4 regions of the Mesorhizobium argentiipisi genome follow, and region 1 is predicted to be linked to each of the others. Evidence: riboswitches for the same ligand, from Rfam matches in the RefSeq annotation. Region 1 holds a riboswitch; each other region holds the start of a gene.
What was found. A riboswitch is a leader RNA that binds a small molecule or an ion and turns the genes downstream of it on or off. The one in region 1 is predicted to bind cobalamin.

Region 1 (5,029 bases):
GGGTCGTATTCGCTCTCGGCGCGCCGGGTGAACCCGGAGAGACCGCCTTCCTGGCGCAGCGTGCGGATGCGGTCGCGGCGGCCGGTTAGGATCTTATGCGGATAGGCCTGGTGGCCAACGTCCCAGATCAGCCGGTCCTGCGGCGTGTTGAAGACATAGTGCAGCGCGACGGTCAGTTCGACAACGCCGAGGCCGGCGCCGAGATGGCCGCCGGTCTGCGACACGGCGTCAATGAGCTCGGCGCGGAGTTCCGCGGCAAGCTGCGGCAGCGCGCTCTCATCAAGCGTCCGCAAATCCGCCGGAATGCGGACCTTGTCGAGCAGCGGCGTATCTGGCTTCACTCGGGCGCGTCCTGCTTCAAATTGACCCTTCAAATTGACCGAACACGGCGCTACCAGCAGATTGCGCCATAATCATGCGCGGCAATAGGCCGCCGGCGGGCGGATGTAAATGCGCGCCAGTGACGCGCGGGTGGTCCCTTAGCTCTCGGGCAGCGGGATGAACTCTTCCTCGTCGCCAGGAACCATATCGAAGCGGCCCGTCTTCCATTCCTGCTTGGCCTGCTCGATGCGTTCTTTCGAGGACGAGACGAAATTCCACCAGATATAGCGCTTGGAGCCCAGCGAAGCGCCGCCGAACAGCATGAAATGCGCACCGCGCTCGGAGGAAACGACGATCTCCTCGCCCGGCTTGCACACCAGAAGCCGTTCGGCCGGGAAAACATCGCCGCCGAGCGAGACGTTGCCCTCCAGCGTGTAGATGGCGCGCTCCTCGGCATCGGCCGGAATTTTCACGCTGGCGCCGGCGGCCAGCCTGAGATCGGCGTAAAGCGTGTCCGAGGCGGTCGCCACGGGCGAGCGCAGGCCTGAGAACGCGCCAATGACGACGCGGCCGCTGACACCCTCGGCATCGATCTGCGGCAAGCGAGCCACCGACGTGTTCGCGAACACCGGAGCGATCTCCTCCTTGCCGTCCGGCAGCGCCAGCCAGGTCTGCAGGCCGGAAACCGACATCGGCGCGCCGCGCAGTTCTTCCGGCGTGCGCTCGGAATGGACGATACCGCGCCCGGCGGTCATCAAATTCACGTCGCCCGGCGCGATCACCATTTCGGTGCCGAGCGAATCCCGGTGCCTGATCCTGCCATCGAACAGGTAGGTGACGGTGGACAGGCCGATATGCGGATGCGGACGCACGTCGAGCGGATGGCCGGCGCGCAGGATCGCAGGGCCCATGCGGTCGAAGAAGATGAACGGCCCGACCAGGCGACGCTTTGCCGTCGGCAGAGCGCGGCGCACCTCGAAACCGCCGATGTCCTTGGCATTCGGAACGACCATCATTTCGATCTGGTCGCAGGCGAAGGCATCGCCGGGTTCAGGGTCGTTTCCCGGAAAGAAGCTCATGTTGGTTCCCTCAGGCGAAACGCAGCGCCGACCTGGCCTTCGCCTTGGCAGCCTCTTCCTCGCGATTGCGCGGCTCCTGGTTGGTTTCGAGCGAGTCGATCAATTCGCGCGCAGCGGCCGCGATCGCTTCCACTGCATGGTAAAAAGCGTGCTCGTTGCGCTTGGAGGGCTTGGTCGAGCCGCTCAGCTTACGCACGAATTGCAGCGCTGCGTCATGCACTTCGTCATTGGTCGCCGGCGGCTCGAAATTGGCCAGGGTCTTGATGTTGCGGCACATGGCTTGAACTCCTTACCTGCTTTCTCTGCCCTTACCCGGTCTGAGATCATCCGCTGAGGTGTTGAGATTCAGCTCAGGCCGAGCCGAAAATGGTGGTTTCCGAGAACCGGAGCGGAGCGTACTTGAAGTACGTGAGCACCGGAAGCGCAGGAAGTTGCCATTTGCAGGCCGACCTCACCTGAATATCAACACCTCAGTCGGCGTCCAGCGGTTCAGTTCCCACTGGCTTGCCATCGCGCGACAGCCTGATCTTCTCGACCTTGTCCTCGGCCGCTTTCAGCAGCCGGTCGCAATGCGCCTTCAGCGCTTCGCCACGTTCATAGATCTTGATCGACTGGTCGAGCGGGACGTCGCCGCGCTCAAGATCATCGACAATCTTCTCAAGCGCGTCGAGCGCCTGTTCGAAGCTCATCGCCTTGACGTCCTCATTGCCTTCCAACGCCATACTCTATCCCTTCATCAGCCGCCCGACATGGGCGGCGACTGAAAATGCCAGTCCCTGCAGATCGTAGCCGCCTTCCAGCAGGCTGACGAGTCTGTTGGAGCTGTGGCGGCCGGCGCGTTCCATCAATTGCCCGGTCGCCCAGTCGAAATCGTCCTCGGTCAGGTTGATCTCGGCCAACGGGTCGCGATGGTGCGCGTCGAAGCCCGCGGAAATGATGATCAGGTCCGGCGCGAACGCGTCGATCGACGGCAGCACGCGCGACAGGAAGGCGTCGCGGAAGAGATCGCTGCCGGTCTGCGGCGCCAGCGGCGCATTGACGATGTTGCCGGCGCCGGTCTCGCTTTTCGCGCCGGTGCCGGGATAAAGCGGCATCTGATGCGTCGAACAATAGAGCACCGACGGGTCGTCCCAGAAGATGTCCTGGGTACCGTTGCCGTGGTGAACGTCCCAGTCGACGATGGCGACGCGCTCAGCCTGATGCCTCTTTTGTGCGTAGCGGGCGGCGATCGCCGCCGTGTTGAACAGACAAAAGCCCATCGCGGTGGTCTTTTCGGCATGATGGCCAGGCGGACGGGCGGCGACAAAGACGTTTGCCGCACGGCCCTCGAAGACGTCGTCTACTGCCGCGTTGGCACCGCCGATCGCGGTGACCACGGCCTGCCAGCTTTTCGGGCTGGCGCTGGTGTCGGCGTCGATCGAGGCGATGCCGCTCTCAGGGATCGCGGCGCGGACACGCTCGACGAAATCCTCCGGGTGCGCGTAGAGGATCGTTTTCTGGTCGCCTTCCGGCGCCTTGACGCGGTCGAGCGCCGAAAAAGCCTCGTCGTCCAGCACCCGCTCGATGGCGCGCAGGCGGTCGGGCCGCTCGGGATGACCGGGCGGCGTGAGGTGTTCGAGGAAGATCGGATGCGTGTAGAGACGGGTGGCCATGGCGCCTAATCTAGGGACCTATGACCGCAATGACCATGTTTGGCAGGCCGAATGGCTGGGGAAAATCGCGTCTTGCCGTGTCGCTAATGCCATTGGCGGGTGCCGGGCTTCGCTGTAAGGTCTCCTCGCTGCCTGGTGCCCGCGACGCGGGAGAATCGGGAACACGGTTGAACTCCGTGGCGTGCCCAACACTGTAAGGGGGACCGCGCCGGCAAACGCCACTGTCGAAGACGGGAAGGCGCCGGATGCGGGACGATCCCGAGCCAGAAGACCGGCCCGGCAGACATGGTCTTCCGCTTGGTCAGGCGGGGGACTGTTTGTCGCAAGGGGAAAAGCGATGACAGCAGCAGCGATCGCCGCGAGTGGCGGCGACTTTGACCAATTGGCGCGCGACGCGGTCTACCGGGCCATGTTCACCAGGCGCGACGTGCGCAGCCATTTTGTCCCCGACGATCTCGATGACAGCGTGCTGGCGCGGCTCATCACCGCCGCGCACCATGCGCCATCTGTCGGCTATATGCAGCCGTGGAATTTCATCGTCATCCGCGATGCCGAGCGGCGCACACAAGTGCGCGACCTGTTCCTCGCGGCTCGCGAGCAGGAGCTGCCGGCGATCGAGGCGGAGCGGCAGGCGCTTTACCGCAAGCTGAAGCTCGAGGGCATCTGCGAAAGCGCGCTCAATCTATGCATCACCTGCGACCGGCATCGCTCGAAGGACTCGCCTCTCGGGCGTTGGCACAACCCGGAGATGGATCTCTACAGCACCGTCTGCGCAGTGCAGAATTTCTGGCTGGCGGCGCGGGCCGAAGGTGTCGGCGTCGGCTGGGTGAGCATCATCGAAACCGAGGCTTTGAAGCGGCTTCTCGCGATCCCCGAGCATGTCACGCCGATCGCCTATCTCTGCGTCGGCCGCGTCTCGGAATTCGCGCCGAAGCCGGACCTCGAGGCGCATGGCTGGGGCAAGCGCCTGCCATTGCCCGAACTGGTCATGAGTGAGACATTTCGCGGCGCCGGCGAGGCGCCGCTTAAATCGGCAATCGCAAACCTTGGCGGCCCATCAAAGCCATGATCAGGCGGCTCTCGGGGCATCCCAGCGCGAGCCGCCGCCAAAAGAGCCCAGCGCCTTGTCGCGCAGTTCCCTGAATTTGGACGAGGTCTCGGCGAGCCGCCGGTCCCATTCGGGATTGGGCGCCTGTCCCTCGATCGCTTCGAAATAAACCTGCATCAGCGAGGCGATGGCGAAAGGCTCGATGAAGGCCGCCTTGAAGGCCCAAGCAAAGACGATGGCGAGCACGAAGGCCCATCCGGCCAACTGCCCAGGCATGACCCAAAGGATCGCGGCGGCGGGTGCCAGCATCAACAGGAAGATGACGAAGGACACGCCCCACATGATCACCGCCAGCCAGACTGCGTTCTTGACCATGTGCTTGCCGTTCTGCGCGTAGAGCACCACGCCTTGCCTCGCCGTCTCGAATGGCGAGTTCGAATTGATGCGGATGTTGTAGCCGAGGATGATCTCGTCGACATAGGTCAGCGACAGGCGGATCACCGTGTTCATGAAGCTGACGATGCCGCTCAGGCCCGGAATGGGCAGGAAAGCGGCGATGCCGCCGATCAGGCCGGTGATGGCGCGGATGGCGCCCTTGACCAGCTGGTCGACGACGAAAAGGATGTTGGCCTCGGCGAAGCGCTGGGTGACCACTTCCTTCGCATAGGCGATCTGGCCCTGGCCATCGGGAACGTCATGGCCGTCGATCAGATGCACCATGACGGCAATATGGCCCGCTTTCAGCACATAGAGGATGTATTCGCGGATCCAGTAGACGGCGATCGAGACGACGCCGAAGCCGACCACGCCGCCCCACAGCGCAAAGGACATCGGACCGTCTGGATCGGTCGAGATGTGCCCGACGCCATAACCGACGCTGGCGCCGGTCCCGGTCGCCATGATGTAGGCGGCCGTGATGCCGAAATAGA
Region 2 (5,029 bases), on a different contig from region 1:
TCGTCACTCGGCCGACTCTACCCATGGAGGTTGCGTCCTATCGAGTCGAGGGATTCTGTGGCTCCCAACGAGTATGAAAGCGGCGATTCGTGTCACGGTCGCACCTACACGAAACCATATCCCCCGATATGCCGATCAGTTTTCGGCGTAGCCGAAATCGTAGGAGCTCAAAGACCGCAGATCTCGTACATACTCATCCCTCGTCTGGCGCAGTGCTAAGGGACGCACCGAGACAAGTTTGCGGCTCCGCCCATCAGCGCCTCGAGCGGACCTCTGCCGAACGCGCGCCTCCATAACATTGCGAACGCACTGATTGCGAGCAAGAATCCCAGCAGGTAGAGTGAGGATGATCCTGGCTGGAGCACCCAGATTCCCCCGATGTGCAGGACATAAGCCGTCAACGACATGGAACCGACAGTCGCGATTGGAGCGGTCAGCGCGCGAAGACGCGTGTCGGAAACGGCCAGGCTGATCGCCAGAACTAGGAGGGCGACGCCGGTGTTCCCCAGGATCGAGAAGGTGGTCTCACTGTGAGGTGAGGCCACCCACAACCAAACGGCCTCGTCCCCGAACGCCATCCACGAGTTGAATCCTCCCGCATCCGACCACCAGAGATCGCCCACCTTCCCGCCCTGCGCGGTGATCGTCTGTGCGACCCCCGGCACATAGTGCAAAGCGAGCGCGGACCCTCCATATCCAAAGACGGCGAGCGCTATTCCAGCGGTCGCCAACCACTGGTGGGTGATCATTTTCGTCAGATTCAGACGTGCGACCGCCATGCCTGCGATCATGAATGGGATCCATGTCACGGCAGGGTACCACCCGCTAATCAACAGGGTAATAAGCGGTTGGTCCATCCCTTTGTCCATCACTGCGTTGATCAGGAATCTTAGCTGAGGAAACACAAGTGCCGTCGAAAGCGCTATGGCTGCGAGCGCGAAAGAATCGAGCCGGTAGAGTGGAAGAACCAGAAGAAAGCACAGTCCGTAATAGGAGAGGACCACACGCACCGGCGTTCCGGTCTCCTGCAGCAGCATACCTAAGCTTAGCAGGATGAGCGCGCGTATCACCACTTTGATCTGAGCTTGGCGACCTGCTTGTGCTGTCTTTGGGACCCTTCCAATGATGAGGACAAGGGAGAACCCCGCCAAGAAGGCGAAGAGCGCGGAAGAGCGACCATGAGCGAGTTCTAGAATAAAGCCGGTGACCCCCCCTTCGCGTGGAGAGGGTCCGACATGTGCGGCGTACATGCCGAACACAGCCAATCCGCGCGCCAGGTCGACGCCCACAAGTCGGTTTGCCGGCGAGTGACGACCCGAATTGGCACCTCCTGCCACACCGGCGTTAGCCTCCAAGTTCGAATTGTGTCGAAAAAAGCTCATGGCGTCCTCGAGTGCGTTGGCGACGAGCGCGCCGCAAGCTCGTGGCCGCAAGACGCACCCAGGCGGGAATAGGTCACCGCAGCGTGGGGTGGTCGCGCGATGAGCCGACACGACTGCGGGTTTGGCGAGCTGGGTTGGTTGATTTCGCCTGATCCGAGGCGGAGCCCGGTTGTCGCCAGGCACGCACATGCCGTGCCAAAGCTGTCGAGATGCTGATCGATAGGCGGGAATGTCGGATATGCGACAAACGACTGACATCACGAAGTGAGGCGGCACGCCTTTTTCGGCGACGGGATCGACGACGACCAATTCAAAAAGCTGGCGAGCGAACGCCGGACAGTTGTGGACTTCGTTCGACAAAGATTGGGGTACAGCACGGCGCCGTGAGCTGACGGGCTTAGAATCGTGCGACGGATACTCTCTCAAAGAAGTGCCGAAAACGCCTTCAGTGGCTTTCCGTTGTGACTTACCGGCCATCGTGTTTGCGCCAGCAGTCGAATACGGCCGAAGAAAAAGCGGTTACGTCTGGCTTCTGATGCCCCCCGCAGCGCGGCAAATGGCAAGCTCTGTCGCCACAAACCCGGCTTGTCGCGGGGAGCGTGCAGGCAAGAGCGATTTGGCTCTGCGACGAACTGCCTGCGTGGAAAAAGGCGGTTCTTATAGGCTGCCGTGCGACTCGGTGCTTCGCAGGTTTGGAACTGGCGCGGGCCGGCCTTCGGAGAGCCGTCCTTTTTGACAGCGGCATTCTCAAGCTGGCAAGACCTGGGCTGGTCGATGGCGCTGACGAGGTCGAGCTGTGGATCGCGGAATGCGGGTTCAGCCTGGAATGGGATCTCGCGTACCAACCGCGCGCGATCTCGGTTGCGGTACGGCGGCGTTTCGGCGGCCATTCTATGCCGCGTCCGCGCCGAACAACTGATCGTCGATTACCGGTCGATGCTCACGCGGACCGATGTGGAGATCATAGACCCAGGCGCGAAGACGGTTCGGCGACCGCACACCCATCGTCGGGCATGCAAACAACAAAGCGATTGAGATCTGGGTCGTCTATGCAGTCGTGCCAGGATGACTTGATGCTGTCGCTGAACCCGAGCATCTCGGCTGTCCCTCCAGTTTCGAGGTCAACCAATGGTGCATCGCGGATCGATGCGGCATCACGCGATTGCGTGAGCTAGCTGATCAGCCCCAGGCGGAAAGCTGTCGTGACGGCCTGCACGTTGCTTGTCACGCCGAGCCTCTGGCGCATCAATCGCAGATGCGTATCTGCCGTGTTGCGGCTGACGTTCAGGCGATCAGCGACCTGCTCCACGGTGAGGCCTTCGGCAACCCAGCGCAGGACGTCCTGTTGTCGAGGTGAAAGACGCACTGGTTTGGAGGCCTGTTTGCCATCCGCAAGAAGGGCCGCGCATCCGAAGGCGCAGGCGGCGACAAACTGAAAGGCGAGACGGTCGTGAGGACCCGGCTCGAGCTTCTCCCCTGCAACGGAAAATCCCACCGGCTGTCCGTTCAATGTTGCGAACGGAATCGTGAAGCCGTCACGCAGATTAAACTCTGATGCCTCGGCCATGATCTGTCGGCCGAAGGAACAAACCCTGGAAACTTGATCAATCTCGCTCCACCGGAAGGGTGTGGTCCCACGCTTCACAAGCTGAATGGTGGGGTCGCGATGAAGATAGCCTTTGGAGAAATAGCGCTCCGACCATTGCTGCGGCCAGGCGTCAAGCAGCACATGGGAAATCTGCTCGCGCCTCAGCGCACGCGGCGGTGGGATCGGTCCTGCCAGCACGTTTCTGGCGCCAAACCGCTCGGCATAGGAAATTAGGTGCTGGCAGATTTCCTGCTGGCTTGAACTCTTGCGGATCTGATTGAGAAACTCGAACGTGTCATCGAGGTGCCGACGCCAAAGCGCAGGTGCTTCCATAACGCATTGCTTCCATGATGGTGATGATAGTGGGTGGTTTGGGGCTCGGGTGGAATTGCAGGCATCAAGCTGCCGCATTGCTGGCCGACCGGTGCTGGTCGACAACTCTCCTCGATTCTTGTTGCATCAGTTGAGCGAGTTGCTCGGGTTAAGGTCGACAGCGGGATGCCAATCGCGAAGCCGGCCGACCGATCCGTTCCCTCGCGTATATTGCCGGATGCTCGGGCAATGGCGTGTGCTTGCATCTGCCTATGCTCATTTCGAGTATATCTGGAATGTTGCTTCCAGCATCGTCGGAGTCAACCCCCAACAATAGGCGGTATGGACCTGCGACAGTTCGCCATCAGGACAGTGGGGAGGAAGCGGAAGGGCTTGCCCGGGCGCTCTTCAGGGATGGCCGCATTCAACCGACTTCGCGGCTATCTGCAGCTCACGAGCGACAACAATATCGGATAACGACATAAAGATTTGTTTATATCACCTTGACAGGAATCTTCTCTTCGGCGAGTGTCCAGTTGTCGATGGTTCTTCGATGCGGTTAGCCGCAACGGAGCTAAGAGGGAAGCCGGTGAAGATGCCGGCGCTGCCCCCGCAACTGTAAGCGGCGAGCCAAGCCCATTCATGTCACTGAGGTCAATAGCCTCGGGAAGACGGGCTGAGGTGTCGACCCGCGAGCCAGGAGACCTGCCACGGCAAACAAGGTCCACAGGCGGGGTGTCTCGGTGGGCGTAGCAATCGGCTCGTCTGCTTGCCAACGTCTGCCTTGCGTCCACGCCCCAATATCGGGGTATGGTATGTCTCTCTCTCAGAAAGTTCCGGTAGCCACACTTGGCGTGCCGCGCATTGGCCGTCGTCGCGAATTAAAGCGTGCGCTCGAATCCTATTGGTTGCGAAAATCGTCCGCTGCCGACCTTCTCGAAACGGCGCGGGCGCTGCGTGTCGAGAACTGGACTGAACAATGCGACCGTGGCGTGACCATTATTCCGTCCAACGACTTCTCGCTTTACGATCATGTGCTCGACACGGCAACAATGGTCGGCGCTGTGCCGCCACGGTATGGCTGGAGCGAGGGGGAAGTCCCGCTCGACACTTATTTTGCCATGGCGCGTGGCAGCCAAGGAGAGGCTGCCGGACTCGACTATGCCAATCACGGTAACGCGGTCACCGCGCTGGAAATGACCAAGTGGTTCGATACTAACTACCACTACATGGTCCCGGAGCTCGCCGACGATCAGGCCTTTGCTTTGTCGTGGTCAAAGCCGGTGGATCACTTCCTCGAGGGTAGGGCGTTCGGCGTTCACACCCGCCCGGTCCTTCTTGGGCCCGTCACCTTCCTCAAGCTGGCCAAGTCGCCCACTCGGGACTTCAACCCAATTGCGCTGCTGCCGCGGCTGCTGCCGGTTTACGAGCTCCTCCTGCGCCGCCTGAAAGTGGCGGGCGCCGACTGGGTGCAGATCGATGAGCCGGCGCTCGTGCTCGACCTCATTCCAAACGAGCAAGACGCGTTCAATTTTGCCTACGACCGGCTGTCGCAAGCGGCTCCGGAGCTGAAGATCATGCTCGCCACCTATTTCGGTGGATTGGACGGCAATCTCGAAACCGCTCTTTCGCTGCCTGTGGCGGGCCTGCATCTCGACCTTGCACGCGCTCCTGAACAATTGGAGGCGGTCGGCCGGCTTGCGCCTAAGGACCTGGTGCTTTCCCTTGGCCTGATCGATGGTCGCAA
Region 3 (5,029 bases), on a different contig from region 1:
CCACGGCACGGCCGGCCGTTCGAAACGGAGGCCGGCAAGGATGACGGCGACAAGGCCGAATGTTGCGACCGCTTCCGAGAACCACTGCGCCGGCCCGGCACGCAGCTTCGTCGCAACCTCCAGCATCGGCAGGGCGAACATGAGATGCGCCGCCATCGTGCCGGCAATGCCGCCGGCGACCTGCGCGGCGAGATAGGCAACAAGATCACGGGTTGGCAGCGACCGCTTGAGGCAGAACACCAGCGAAACGGCTGGATTGAAATGCGCGCCGGAGATCGGCCCGAGGATGGTGATCAACACCACTAGCATGGCACCGGTTGCAAGCGTGTTACCAAGCAGCGCCAGCGCGATGTCATACGTCAGCGTCTCGGCCATGATACCGGAGCCGACGACGGTCGCCACCAGCAGACCGGTGCCCAAAGCTTCAGCCGCGAACCGTCGCGGCAAATCGAAAGTGTTCATCGTAAGGTCTCGGGTTCGGCGACGAGCGAAATGGTCATTGCCGGGTCACCTCGCCCGGCTCGCAGCAAGGTGCTGTGAGCGCCGGCACGCAGATTTCGGGGCGGCCCGAGCAGCAATCCTCCATCAGGAAGCGGATCAGCCCGGACAGCGCGTCGTATTCGGCGCTGTAGACGATCGAGCGGGCATCACGCCTCGCGGTCACGAGGCCAGACCGTTCCAATTCCTTGAGATGGAAGCTGACATTGGACGGCGAGACCTCGACTTGTTCGGCGAGCGAACCGGCGGCGATGCCATCCGGCCCGGCAACGACCAGCAACCGTAGCAGGCGCAGGCGTGTTTCCTGCGACAGCGCGCCAAAGGCGATCAGGGCTTGACGTTCATCCACGTTTCAATAATCCTTGAAATATTGAAATGAGGAATAGCCGACATGCTCTCTTCTGACAACCGGAAAAATGTCGTCCCGATCGACCCCTCCGACTTGACCATCGGCGATCTGCTGGGCGCGCTTGCCGATCACAAGGATAGACCGCTGATGTTCCGCTATGACGGGCGACCGGTAAAGCCGGGCTACCACGTCACCGAGGTGAAGGCAGGACAGTTCGCGGCGCTGGATTGCGAAGCAAATCCGGAATCCTGGTCGGAGATATTCGTCCAGCTGTGGGACGTGGACGAAGGCGGCCCCGTCCATATGCCAGCCGGCAAATTCGCCGCGATCATCCGCAAGGTTTCGGACCATGTCGGTCTCGACCAGGCGGCGAAGCTGACCTTCGAGGTCAGCGACGGCGTCCGCCCAATCGAATTGTACCGGGCGGCTCAGCCAAGCGTCGTTGACGGTGTCATCGAGGTCGAGTTGACGCCACGGCCGGCAAGCTGCAAGCCGCGCGACCGCTGGCTAAAGGAACAGAAAGCGGCAAGCCAGCCATGCTGCGGAGCGAGCCGCTGCTGCTGACCTTGCGAATCGTGGCGAGCGGCGCCGCTGCTTTAGAACCGGATTATGCCGTTGGCCTGCAGCAGATAGAGAGCCACGAGAACGATGGCGATCAGCGCCACCCAAACGGCTGTCCTGCCCATGCGCGAATTTCCTGTTGATCGGCAGCGATGAACGGGCTCGCGGCGGTTGCGTTCCATGCGTGCCGGGTTGCACGTGCGGGCCAGGATCAAGTGACGAATTGGTTAGACGTCCGACGCGTCAGTCCTTCGGCGCGTTGCTGTAGAGCGCCACGCCGACGCGGTCGTTGCGCCGCCACCGCACCAAAGCGCGATAGGCCGTGTCGTCGGCTGGAACCTCGAGCAGGAAGCGTTCGGGGATGCCCATATCGGCGGCCACGCGCAATTCCGCACCCTGCTCGTGCTGGTTTCTGACCGAGCAGCGGATCCGGACGCCGTTGGCAATGATCGTGGCTTCCTTGAGCACGAATTCGCGCACATGAAGACGGCGCTCGGTCTCGGGATATTCGGCCATGGGCAGCGGACTCCTCGGGCAAGGCTCTCCTCGCCACGGGGCCGCACCATAGCAGCGAGGCGTTTCCGTTCCGTTAGCGATTGCTGAAACGGCGAGGCTCGCCCGCTCGTCGGCAGGTGAGTGGTTCTCCGGCGTTATATTGCGCCGGCGACCACGCCGCTCGCATGCAACACCCAGCGGCGGCCGTCGCTGCGGAATTCGGTGAGCGACAGCGGCTCGATGTCGATCTTCCAGACCGAGGAGAGCGGCGCGCCCAGCACATGCACGATGGCGGCGCGGATCGGCACGGCGTGGGTGAGCGCGATGGTGTGGCCGCTCTCGGCGGCAAGGCGCTCCAGCAGTGCCGCGCCGCGCCGGGCCACAGCGGTAAGCGACTCGCCGTCATGGGGTGCGGCATCCGGGTCGGAAAGCCATGCCGCCATGCCTTCCGGATCCTCCGCCTGCACCTCCTCGAAACTTTTGCCGGCCCAGCGCCCGAAATCCTGCTCGGCAAGCAGCGGCTCGACCGTCGGATCAAGGCCGAGCACCTCGGCCGTCTGCCGCGCGGCCAGCTCCGGGCTCGTCCAGACGCGGTCGGCACGGCGCAGCGAAATGGCCAGCGCGCCGGCACGCTCGAAGGACCGCGGCTCCAGCGCCTCGTCAGTCGGAAAACGACCCTTGCGCGTGGCCTGCGTCGCGCCGGTTGCGATCATCGTCAGGCGGGCGAGCATCCCAAAACTCCGTGGTCCAGTGAAATTTCGGCCGCGCGAAGCCGTATTGGCCATTACATGTCGTTGACAGGCGAACGAAGTGCTGACAAGTGTTTTAGCGCTATACGGGATTGGAAGCCGGTGCGAGTCCGGCACGGTCGCGCCACTGTGATCGGCACCAGCCGAAAGTCAGGCCTTATTCCGCAGCATTGTTCGATCAACGGGACGCAGTATCCCACGGGAGGTCAATATGTCCGACACCACCTTCGCCCCCAGCTACGGTCCGGTTGCGATACCGGTTCGCGAGCTTCTGCCGTGGGCCATCTTCGCCGGCCTGATGCTGATGATGGCGATCTATTTCGTCGGTGCGGAAGAAGGCGCGACGTCGCTGATCCGTGGCAGCTATGTGCACGAATTCGTGCATGATGGCCGCCACCTGCTCGGCTTCCCCTGCCACTAAAGCGGTTCAGCATCGCTGAACCCTTTCGATTCTGATCTAACGCAATTCCGGACGGAAACCGCTACGCACTTTTCCTGGAATTGCTTGGTTGGCTTAACGCAATTCCGGACGGAAAACCGCTACGCACTTTTCCTGGAATTGCTCAGAAGGATTAGTGACATGGTCGGAAAACTTTTGCTGCGCGGCATGCTTGTCGGGCTGGTTGCGGGGATTCTGGCATTCGCCTTCGCGCGCGTCTATGGCGAGCCGCAGGTCCACAAGGCGATCGCCTTCGAGGACCAGCAGGCCCAGGCCGCCGGGGCGGCGCCGGAGCCCGAGATGGTCAGTCGCACCACGCAGGCCGGCATCGGTCTCGCAACCGGCGTACTGGTCTATGGCGCCGCCCTTGGCGGGCTGTTCTCGCTGGTCTTCGCCTATGCCCATGGCCGTCTGGGCTCGCTCGGTCCGCGCGGCACCTCGGCGCTGATCGCGCTGCTCGGCTTCCTTGCCGCGATCGTTGTTCCGAGCCTCAAATACCCAGCGAATCCGCCGGCGGTAGGCAATGCCGAGACCATCGGCTACCGCACCGAGCTGTTCTTCATCATGATCGTCGTCTCGATCGCGGCGATGGTGGCGGCGGTCGGCCTGGCGCAACGGCTGTGGAACCGGCTCGGCGCCTGGAACGCCTCGATCGTCGCGGGCCTCGCTTTCCTCGTCGTCTTCGCGCTGGTGAAGGCGGCGCTGCCCGACATCAATGAAGTGCCGGAGAACTTCTCGGCGACCGTGCTGTGGCAGTTCCGCATCGCCTCGCTCGGCATCCAGCTGGTGCTGTGGACCGTCGTCGGGCTCGGCTTCGGCGCGGCTGCCGAGCGCGTCGTCGCGGTGCGCGACCAGCGCAGCCCGGCACGCCGCTACGCCTGAAATCCGATGCGTTGGCTGCCACGGTTTCGCGCCCTGGCGGCCAAAGTGGCTCAACGGTCGGTACGACCGCCGAGCCACTTTGGTCCTTTGTTTTCTCGCAATTCCGGACGGAAAACCGCAGCACACTTTTCCTGGAATTGCTCGGTTTCGGTGCTGCTCGCACTTCTGGCCGCCACATCCGCGCAAGCGCATGGCGGCTCGTCGGACCCGCCTCCCCCCGGCATCCAGATCCCCAGCCTCACCCACGGCCAGATGGCGGTGATTGCGCGCTACCGAGGCGATATCCTGGACCTTGCCCAACGCCAGACCGTGACCGACCCGACTTTCCGGCGGCTCTACAATCACGGCAATCTGCAATTCACCTACTGCCTCTGGGGCCTGATGCCGGGAAGTCTTGGCGACGAAGAGAGCCCGTTCAACGAATGCAGCCACGCCTATCTCGCCACCGCCAAAGCGCTGCTCACCTATATGGCCACGATGCCCTCCGCCGAACGCAACGCGAAGGCGCTGATCTCCGACATCGATGCCGACATGGTGCGCAGCGGCGCGTCGTGGATCCTGTGCCAGTATAGCGGCGAGGCCTTCAGCACCGGCGCGGTCGTGAAGCCACGCTGGCGGGACATCTTCTTCCACCTACCGAGCCTCGCGGTGCTGCTTGCCGCGGCCACTGCGCTCACCGCCGCCGCATGGTCGATTATCGGCGCGCCGGGTAGCCGCACGGCCTAGGGGCGTTTCACCGTTTCACCGAAACCGGGCGCGCATCACAATTCCGAGAGCGCGATGTCATCTCGGAACGGCAGACGTTTTCCATTTGGGCACCTGGGCTGAACACAGGAGCAAATCATGCATGGAAAAATCATAGCTGGCCTCGCGTTAGCAGCCTCCCTTGGAATTGCCCAACCCTCCCTTGCCGCACCCGACTGGAAGGCGGTAGCGCAGGCGCTCGGGAAATCCGGCACAGAAGCGCTAGGGGGAGTCTACCGCGTCGGGCTGCCTCGTTCCGATCTGAAAGTCACTCTCGACGGCGTGGAACTCAAACCGGCCTTGGCGCTCGGC
Region 4 (5,029 bases), on a different contig from region 1:
GCGACGCCGAAGCGCTCCGAGTCATAGCGCGGCATCGAGGTGTGGATCATCTCGACCGCGCAGCAGGCGAGACCGAAGGTCATGAACATCAGCGAGCCGCTGCGCGCCCAGGTGATCAGCGCCTCGGTCGAGGTGACAAGGAAGCCTTTGTCGGCCAGTTCATTGTTGATCTCGAGGAAGAAGGGATCGTCCTCCCCTACCGGCCTGCCGGTGTTGGGGTCGATGATGCCCTTAGGCTTCGGCGCGACGAGGGTGCCTGAACTGTCGTTCAATCCCATTCCAGCGCTCCTTTTTTCCATTCATAGGCAAAACCGATGGTCAGTACCGCCAGGAACACCGTCATCGACCAGAAGCCGAGCATGCCGAGCTTCGAGAAGGACACCGCCCACGGGAACAGGAAGGCGACCTCGAGATCGAAGATGATGAACAGGATCGACACCAGGTAGAAGCGGATGTCGAACTTCATGCGGGCGTCGTCGAACGAGTTGAACCCGCATTCATAGGCGGAAAGCTTTTCCGGATCGGGATTGCGGTAGGCCACCAGGAACGGAGCAACGATGAGCGCCAGACCGACGATCATCGCCACGGCGATGAACAGCACGATAGGCAGGTACGAACTTAGGAGTGCGCTCATGCGGCGACTTTCCTTCGGCGGGGGCAGTTCATTTTGATTACAGCAACGAACTCTAATGCGGAAGCGTGACAGATTAACCGCTGAACCGTTTTAAGGGGCCCATGCTGCAACGCGGCGAGGGTTAGCGCAGCGGTTTCGGTGACGCAAGTCAAACCTTGTTCAAATCGCGGCCCTGGACGCCTTATCGGAAGAAACTGGTCCGATCCGCTCCTGTTTGATTTCCTTCGATTTTTACTCCACTTTTGTCTCCTGACATATCTCCCGCCATTTGCCTGCTAACATGGCCGGAATCACCGGCTAAAAATCCAAGGGACGATCGGGGCGACGCCTGATGAAAGACAAGATTTCGCTGGCCATGGCGAGGCGCATTGCGCTGGACGCGCAAGGGTTCAACGACCGTCGCCCCGCAGGAGTTCCGGATCGCCGGCACCTCGCCCGGGTGCTTTCGCGAACCGGCCTTCTGCAGATCGATTCCGTGAGCGCGGTGGTGCGGGCGCATTATATGCCGCTCTATTCGCGCCTCGGCCCCTACCCGCTTACGCTGCTCGACAATGCCGCGGTCACCCGCAAGCGCGCCGTGTTCGAATACTGGGCGCATGAGGCGTCGTTCCTGCCCGTCGAGACCTACCCGCTGATGCGCTGGCGCATGCAGCGCGCCGAGCAGGGCGAGGAGATGTATCTCGGTCTCGCCAAATGGGGCCGTGAGCGCAAGGAAATGATCGACGAGATATATAGAGAGGTCGCCGATCGCGGTCCGATCGCCGCCTCCGATATCGAAGGCCACAAGGGTAATGGCGGCTGGTGGGGCTGGAGCGAGGCCAAGCACGCTTTCGAATGGCTGTTCTGGGCCGGACGCATCACCACTGCCTACCGGCGCGGCTTCGAGCGCTATTACGACCTGCCCGAGCGCGTTTTGCCGCAGGCGGTGCTCGACCTTCCCGTTCCCTCGGTCGAGGACGCGCATCGCGAATTGCTGCGCATTTCGGCCCGTGCTCACGGCATCGCCACCTATGGCGACCTGCGCGACTATTTTCGTCTCGCGCCGGGCGACACGAAGGATCGCATCGAGGACCTGGTTGAGGCGGGGGAACTGCTGCCGGTGAAGGTCGAAGGCTGGGACAAGACCGCCTATCTCCACAAGGAAGCCCGTTTCCCGCGCCGGATAGAGGCGCGCGCCCTGCTCGCCCCCTTCGATCCCGTCGTCTTCGAACGCACCAGGACGGAAAAACTCTTCGATTTCCGCTACCGCATCGAGATCTACACGCCGGCCGAGAAACGCCAATATGGCTACTACGTGCTGCCCTTCCTGCTCGGCGACCGGATCGTCGCCCGCGTCGATTTGAGAGCTGACCGCCCGGCCAGCATCTTGCGCGTCCACGCCGCCTATGCCGAGGCCGGCGCCCCGCCCGAAACGGCCGCACAGCTTTTCGATGAGTTGAAGCAGATGCAGGGCTGGCTCGGCCTGGAGTCGATCGAAGTGACGCCGGCCGGCGACCTCGGACCGGCGCTGGCCGACATCGCGGTGTCGTAGCTGCGCGTTGACAGGGACCTAGCCGTAAGCCTAAATCCTGACCCAGACGGTCTTCTCCCGGCAAAGGGAGGAGCCAAGAGGGAATGCGGTGCGGGCCAAAACCCAAATCCGCGGCTGTCCCCGCAACTGTAAGCGACGAGCCTCTGCCGAAAACCACTGGGATTTCCCGGGAAGGCGGCATTCAGGGCGACGACCCGCGAGCCAGGAGACCTGCCGTCTGAGACTTTAAGTATCCGAATGCCCGGCGGGTTTTCCGGGCAAGGAGCATGGTTTTGGATCGCAACGACAGTTTCCAGGCAAACATCGCGGACATTCCGTCCGAGCCCGACGCTTTGGCCGGCGTGACCGTCATCGTCTGCTCATCCTGCCGCGACGAGACCGGTTCGGATGCGCATCCGCGCGCCGGTGCGCTGCTTGCCGAAGATACGCATCGGGCTGCTTCCGGCGAAAAGATCAACATCCGTACCGTCGAATGCCTCGGCAACTGCAAGCGCCGGCTGAGCGCGGCTTTGCTCCGCAATGGCTGCTGGAGCTACGTCTTCGGCGATCTGAACACGACCAGCGGCGCCGATCTCATCGCCGGCGCAAAGCTCTTCGCCACCTCGACCGATGGTCTCATCCCCTGGCGCGGCCGGCCCGATTCCCTCAAGCGCGGCCTGGTTGCCCGCATCCCTCCTCTCGACATGCTGAAGGACTGACCATGAACGCATCCGTTTCCCGTGTTCCCTGCACCGTCGTCACCGGCTTCCTCGGCGCCGGCAAGACGACGCTGATCCGCAACCTGCTTGAGAACGCCAAGGGCAAGCGGCTGGCGATCATCGTCAACGAGTTCGGCGATGTCGGCATCGACGGCGAGATCCTGAAAGGCTGCGGCGTCGACGCCTGCCCGGAAGAAAACATCGTCGAGCTCGCCAATGGCTGCATCTGCTGCACCGTCGCCGACGACTTCGTGCCGGCGCTCGACCAGATCCTGTCGCTCAAACCCAAGGTTGACCACATCCTGATCGAAACCTCCGGCCTCGCTCTGCCGAAGCCCCTCGTCCAAGCCTTCCAATGGCCGAGCGTGAAGAGCCGCGTGACGGTCGATGGCGTCATTGCCGTGGTCGACGGACCGGCGCTCGCCGACGGCCGCGTCGCTTCCGATATGGATGCCCTGCAGGCGCAGCGTGCGGCTGACGATTCCCTCGACCATGACGATCCGGTCGAAGAGGTATTCGAGGACCAGATCGCCTGCGCCGACCTGATCATCCTGTCGAAGAGCGACCTGATGGATGCGGCGGGCTCCGCCCGTGCCAACGCCGTCATCGGCGAGCATGTCGCGCGCGCGGTCAAGGTCGTGCCGACAGCGCAGGGCAAGGTTGACCCGTCCGTGCTGCTCGGCCTCGGCCTTGCGGTGGAGGACGACATCGAGAGCCGCAAGACCCATCACGACGACGAGCTCGACCATGAGCACGACGATTTCGATTCCTTCGTCCTCGACATTCCGTCGATCGCCAATCCCGACGAGCTGGCCAAGCGCGTCGCCCTTGCCGCCGAGCAGGAAAACGTGCTGCGCGTCAAAGGTTTCGTCGAGGTCGGCGGCAAGCCGATGCGGCTCCTGCTGCAGGCTGTCGGCCCGCGCGTCAACCACTATTACGACCGCGCCTGGACGGCCGAGGACGACCGCCGCTCGCGGCTCGTCGTCATCGGCCTCAAGGGGCTGAACCGCCCGGCAATCGAGCGTATCCTCGTCGGCTGAGGCTAATACCAAAAGCGATGCACATCCTCGCCACCACATCCGCTTCGCTCGACGATCTCGCCGAGCCGATCGACCTCAGGCAGACGCCTGCGGATGTCGTGGCCCTGTCCTTCACCGACAGCGATCTCGGCGGCCTGGCCACGGCCTGGAAGACGGATGCGGCGCGGCTGCCGTCCATGCGGCTTGCGGCGCTGCGCGACCTTCGCCACCCGATGTCGGTGGACCTGTGGATCGACAGCGTCGCCCGCCACGCCAGGCTCATCCTCGTCCGCATCCTCGGCGGCTATGACTGGTGGCGCTATGGCTGTGACCAGCTCGCCGCGGTGGCGCGCGAACGCGGCATCAAGCTGGCATTGCTGCCCGGCGAAAGCCATGACGAGGACCTGCGGCTGATCGAAGGCTCGACCCTGCCGCGCGCCGAGTTGGACGCCCTGCTCGCCTATTTCCGCGAAGGCGGCCCGGCCAATATGGGCGCGCTGGTGCAAAGGCTGGCAAGGCTTGCCGGGTCGGATGCGGCCATGACCGAACCGGTCAGCGTGCCGAAGGCGGGATTTTATCAGCCGGGAATTGGTGTCGTCGAGAAGCCGAACCTTTTAGAGGCGGAACTCGACGTCGACAATTTCGCCGTCATCCCCATCCTCTTCTACCGCTCGATGCTGCTTGCCGCCGACGTCGCGCCGATCGACGCACTCGTTGACGCCCTGTGTTCGCAAGGCCTAGCGCCTGTGCCGATCTTCGTCTCCAGCCTCAAAGATCCGGCATCGCTGGCCTTCGTCGAGAATGCCATCGCAACACTGAACCCCGCCGCCATCGTCACCGCCACCGCCTTCGCCTCGGGCGCAGAACCCGGCGCCGAAACCCTGTTCGACCGGGCCGGCGTGCCCGTCTTCCAGGTCATCGTCGCCACAACGAGACGCGAGGTCTGGGAAAAGAACCAGCGCGGCCTGGCGCCCGCCGACCTTGCCATGCATGTCGTGCTGCCCGAGCTCGACGGCCGCATCCTGGCCGGCGCCATCTCCTTCAAAGGCGAGGTCGAGACCGATCCGGCGCTGGCCTTCCGCGCCTTCGCCAACCGACCCGAGGCCGACCGCGTGGCGCAGGTGGCCAAGCGGATCGCCGCGTTTAT

Region 2: another riboswitch for cobalamin. It lies ahead of metE (5-methyltetrahydropteroyltriglutamate--homocysteine S-methyltransferase); the one in region 1 lies ahead of bluB (5,6-dimethylbenzimidazole synthase).
Region 3: another riboswitch for cobalamin. It lies ahead of O7A05_RS16520 (CbtB domain-containing protein); the one in region 1 lies ahead of bluB (5,6-dimethylbenzimidazole synthase).
Region 4: another riboswitch for cobalamin. It lies ahead of O7A05_RS04360 (DUF1636 family protein); the one in region 1 lies ahead of bluB (5,6-dimethylbenzimidazole synthase).

Annotation. Positions count from the first base shown of each region.
Region 1 is NZ_JAPYKO010000013.1:122,394-127,422, forward strand. Features, by position in the region: gene dxs (1-deoxy-D-xylulose-5-phosphate synthase) at 1-341, opposite strand, end outside; gene O7A05_RS19100 (pirin family protein) at 480-1,400, opposite strand; gene O7A05_RS19105 (DUF2277 domain-containing protein) at 1,411-1,677, opposite strand; gene O7A05_RS19110 (exodeoxyribonuclease VII small subunit) at 1,871-2,122, opposite strand; gene O7A05_RS19115 (histone deacetylase family protein) at 2,126-3,052, opposite strand; cobalamin riboswitch at 3,168-3,347, shown strand; gene bluB (5,6-dimethylbenzimidazole synthase) at 3,390-4,121, shown strand; gene O7A05_RS19125 (hypothetical protein) at 4,122-5,029, opposite strand, start outside.
Region 2 is NZ_JAPYKO010000003.1:411,839-416,867, reverse strand. Features, by position in the region: gene O7A05_RS07360 (DUF418 domain-containing protein) at 216-1,289, opposite strand; gene O7A05_RS07355 (hypothetical protein) at 1,805-2,272, opposite strand; gene O7A05_RS07350 (helix-turn-helix transcriptional regulator) at 2,554-3,303, opposite strand; cobalamin riboswitch at 3,809-4,009, shown strand; gene metE (5-methyltetrahydropteroyltriglutamate--homocysteine S-methyltransferase) at 4,098-5,029, shown strand, end outside.
Region 3 is NZ_JAPYKO010000011.1:11,525-16,553, forward strand. Features, by position in the region: gene O7A05_RS16495 (MIP/aquaporin family protein) at 1-462, opposite strand, end outside; gene O7A05_RS16500 (ArsR/SmtB family transcription factor) at 497-847, opposite strand; gene O7A05_RS16505 (DUF6428 family protein) at 890-1,411, shown strand; gene O7A05_RS16510 (PilZ domain-containing protein) at 1,652-1,924, opposite strand; gene O7A05_RS16515 (histidine phosphatase family protein) at 2,059-2,634, opposite strand; adenosylcobalamin (AdoCbl) riboswitch at 2,720-2,863, shown strand; gene O7A05_RS16520 (CbtB domain-containing protein) at 2,864-3,073, shown strand; gene O7A05_RS16525 (CbtA family protein) at 3,233-3,973, shown strand; gene O7A05_RS16530 (hypothetical protein) at 4,124-4,699, shown strand; gene O7A05_RS16535 (DUF1259 domain-containing protein) at 4,817-5,029, shown strand, end outside.
Region 4 is NZ_JAPYKO010000002.1:300,249-305,277, forward strand. Features, by position in the region: gene O7A05_RS04345 (NuoB/complex I 20 kDa subunit family protein) at 1-278, opposite strand, end outside; gene O7A05_RS04350 (NADH-quinone oxidoreductase subunit A) at 269-634, opposite strand; gene O7A05_RS04355 (winged helix-turn-helix domain-containing protein) at 966-2,165, shown strand; cobalamin riboswitch at 2,196-2,397, shown strand; gene O7A05_RS04360 (DUF1636 family protein) at 2,438-2,863, shown strand; gene cobW (cobalamin biosynthesis protein CobW) at 2,866-3,903, shown strand; gene cobN (cobaltochelatase subunit CobN) at 3,921-5,029, shown strand, end outside.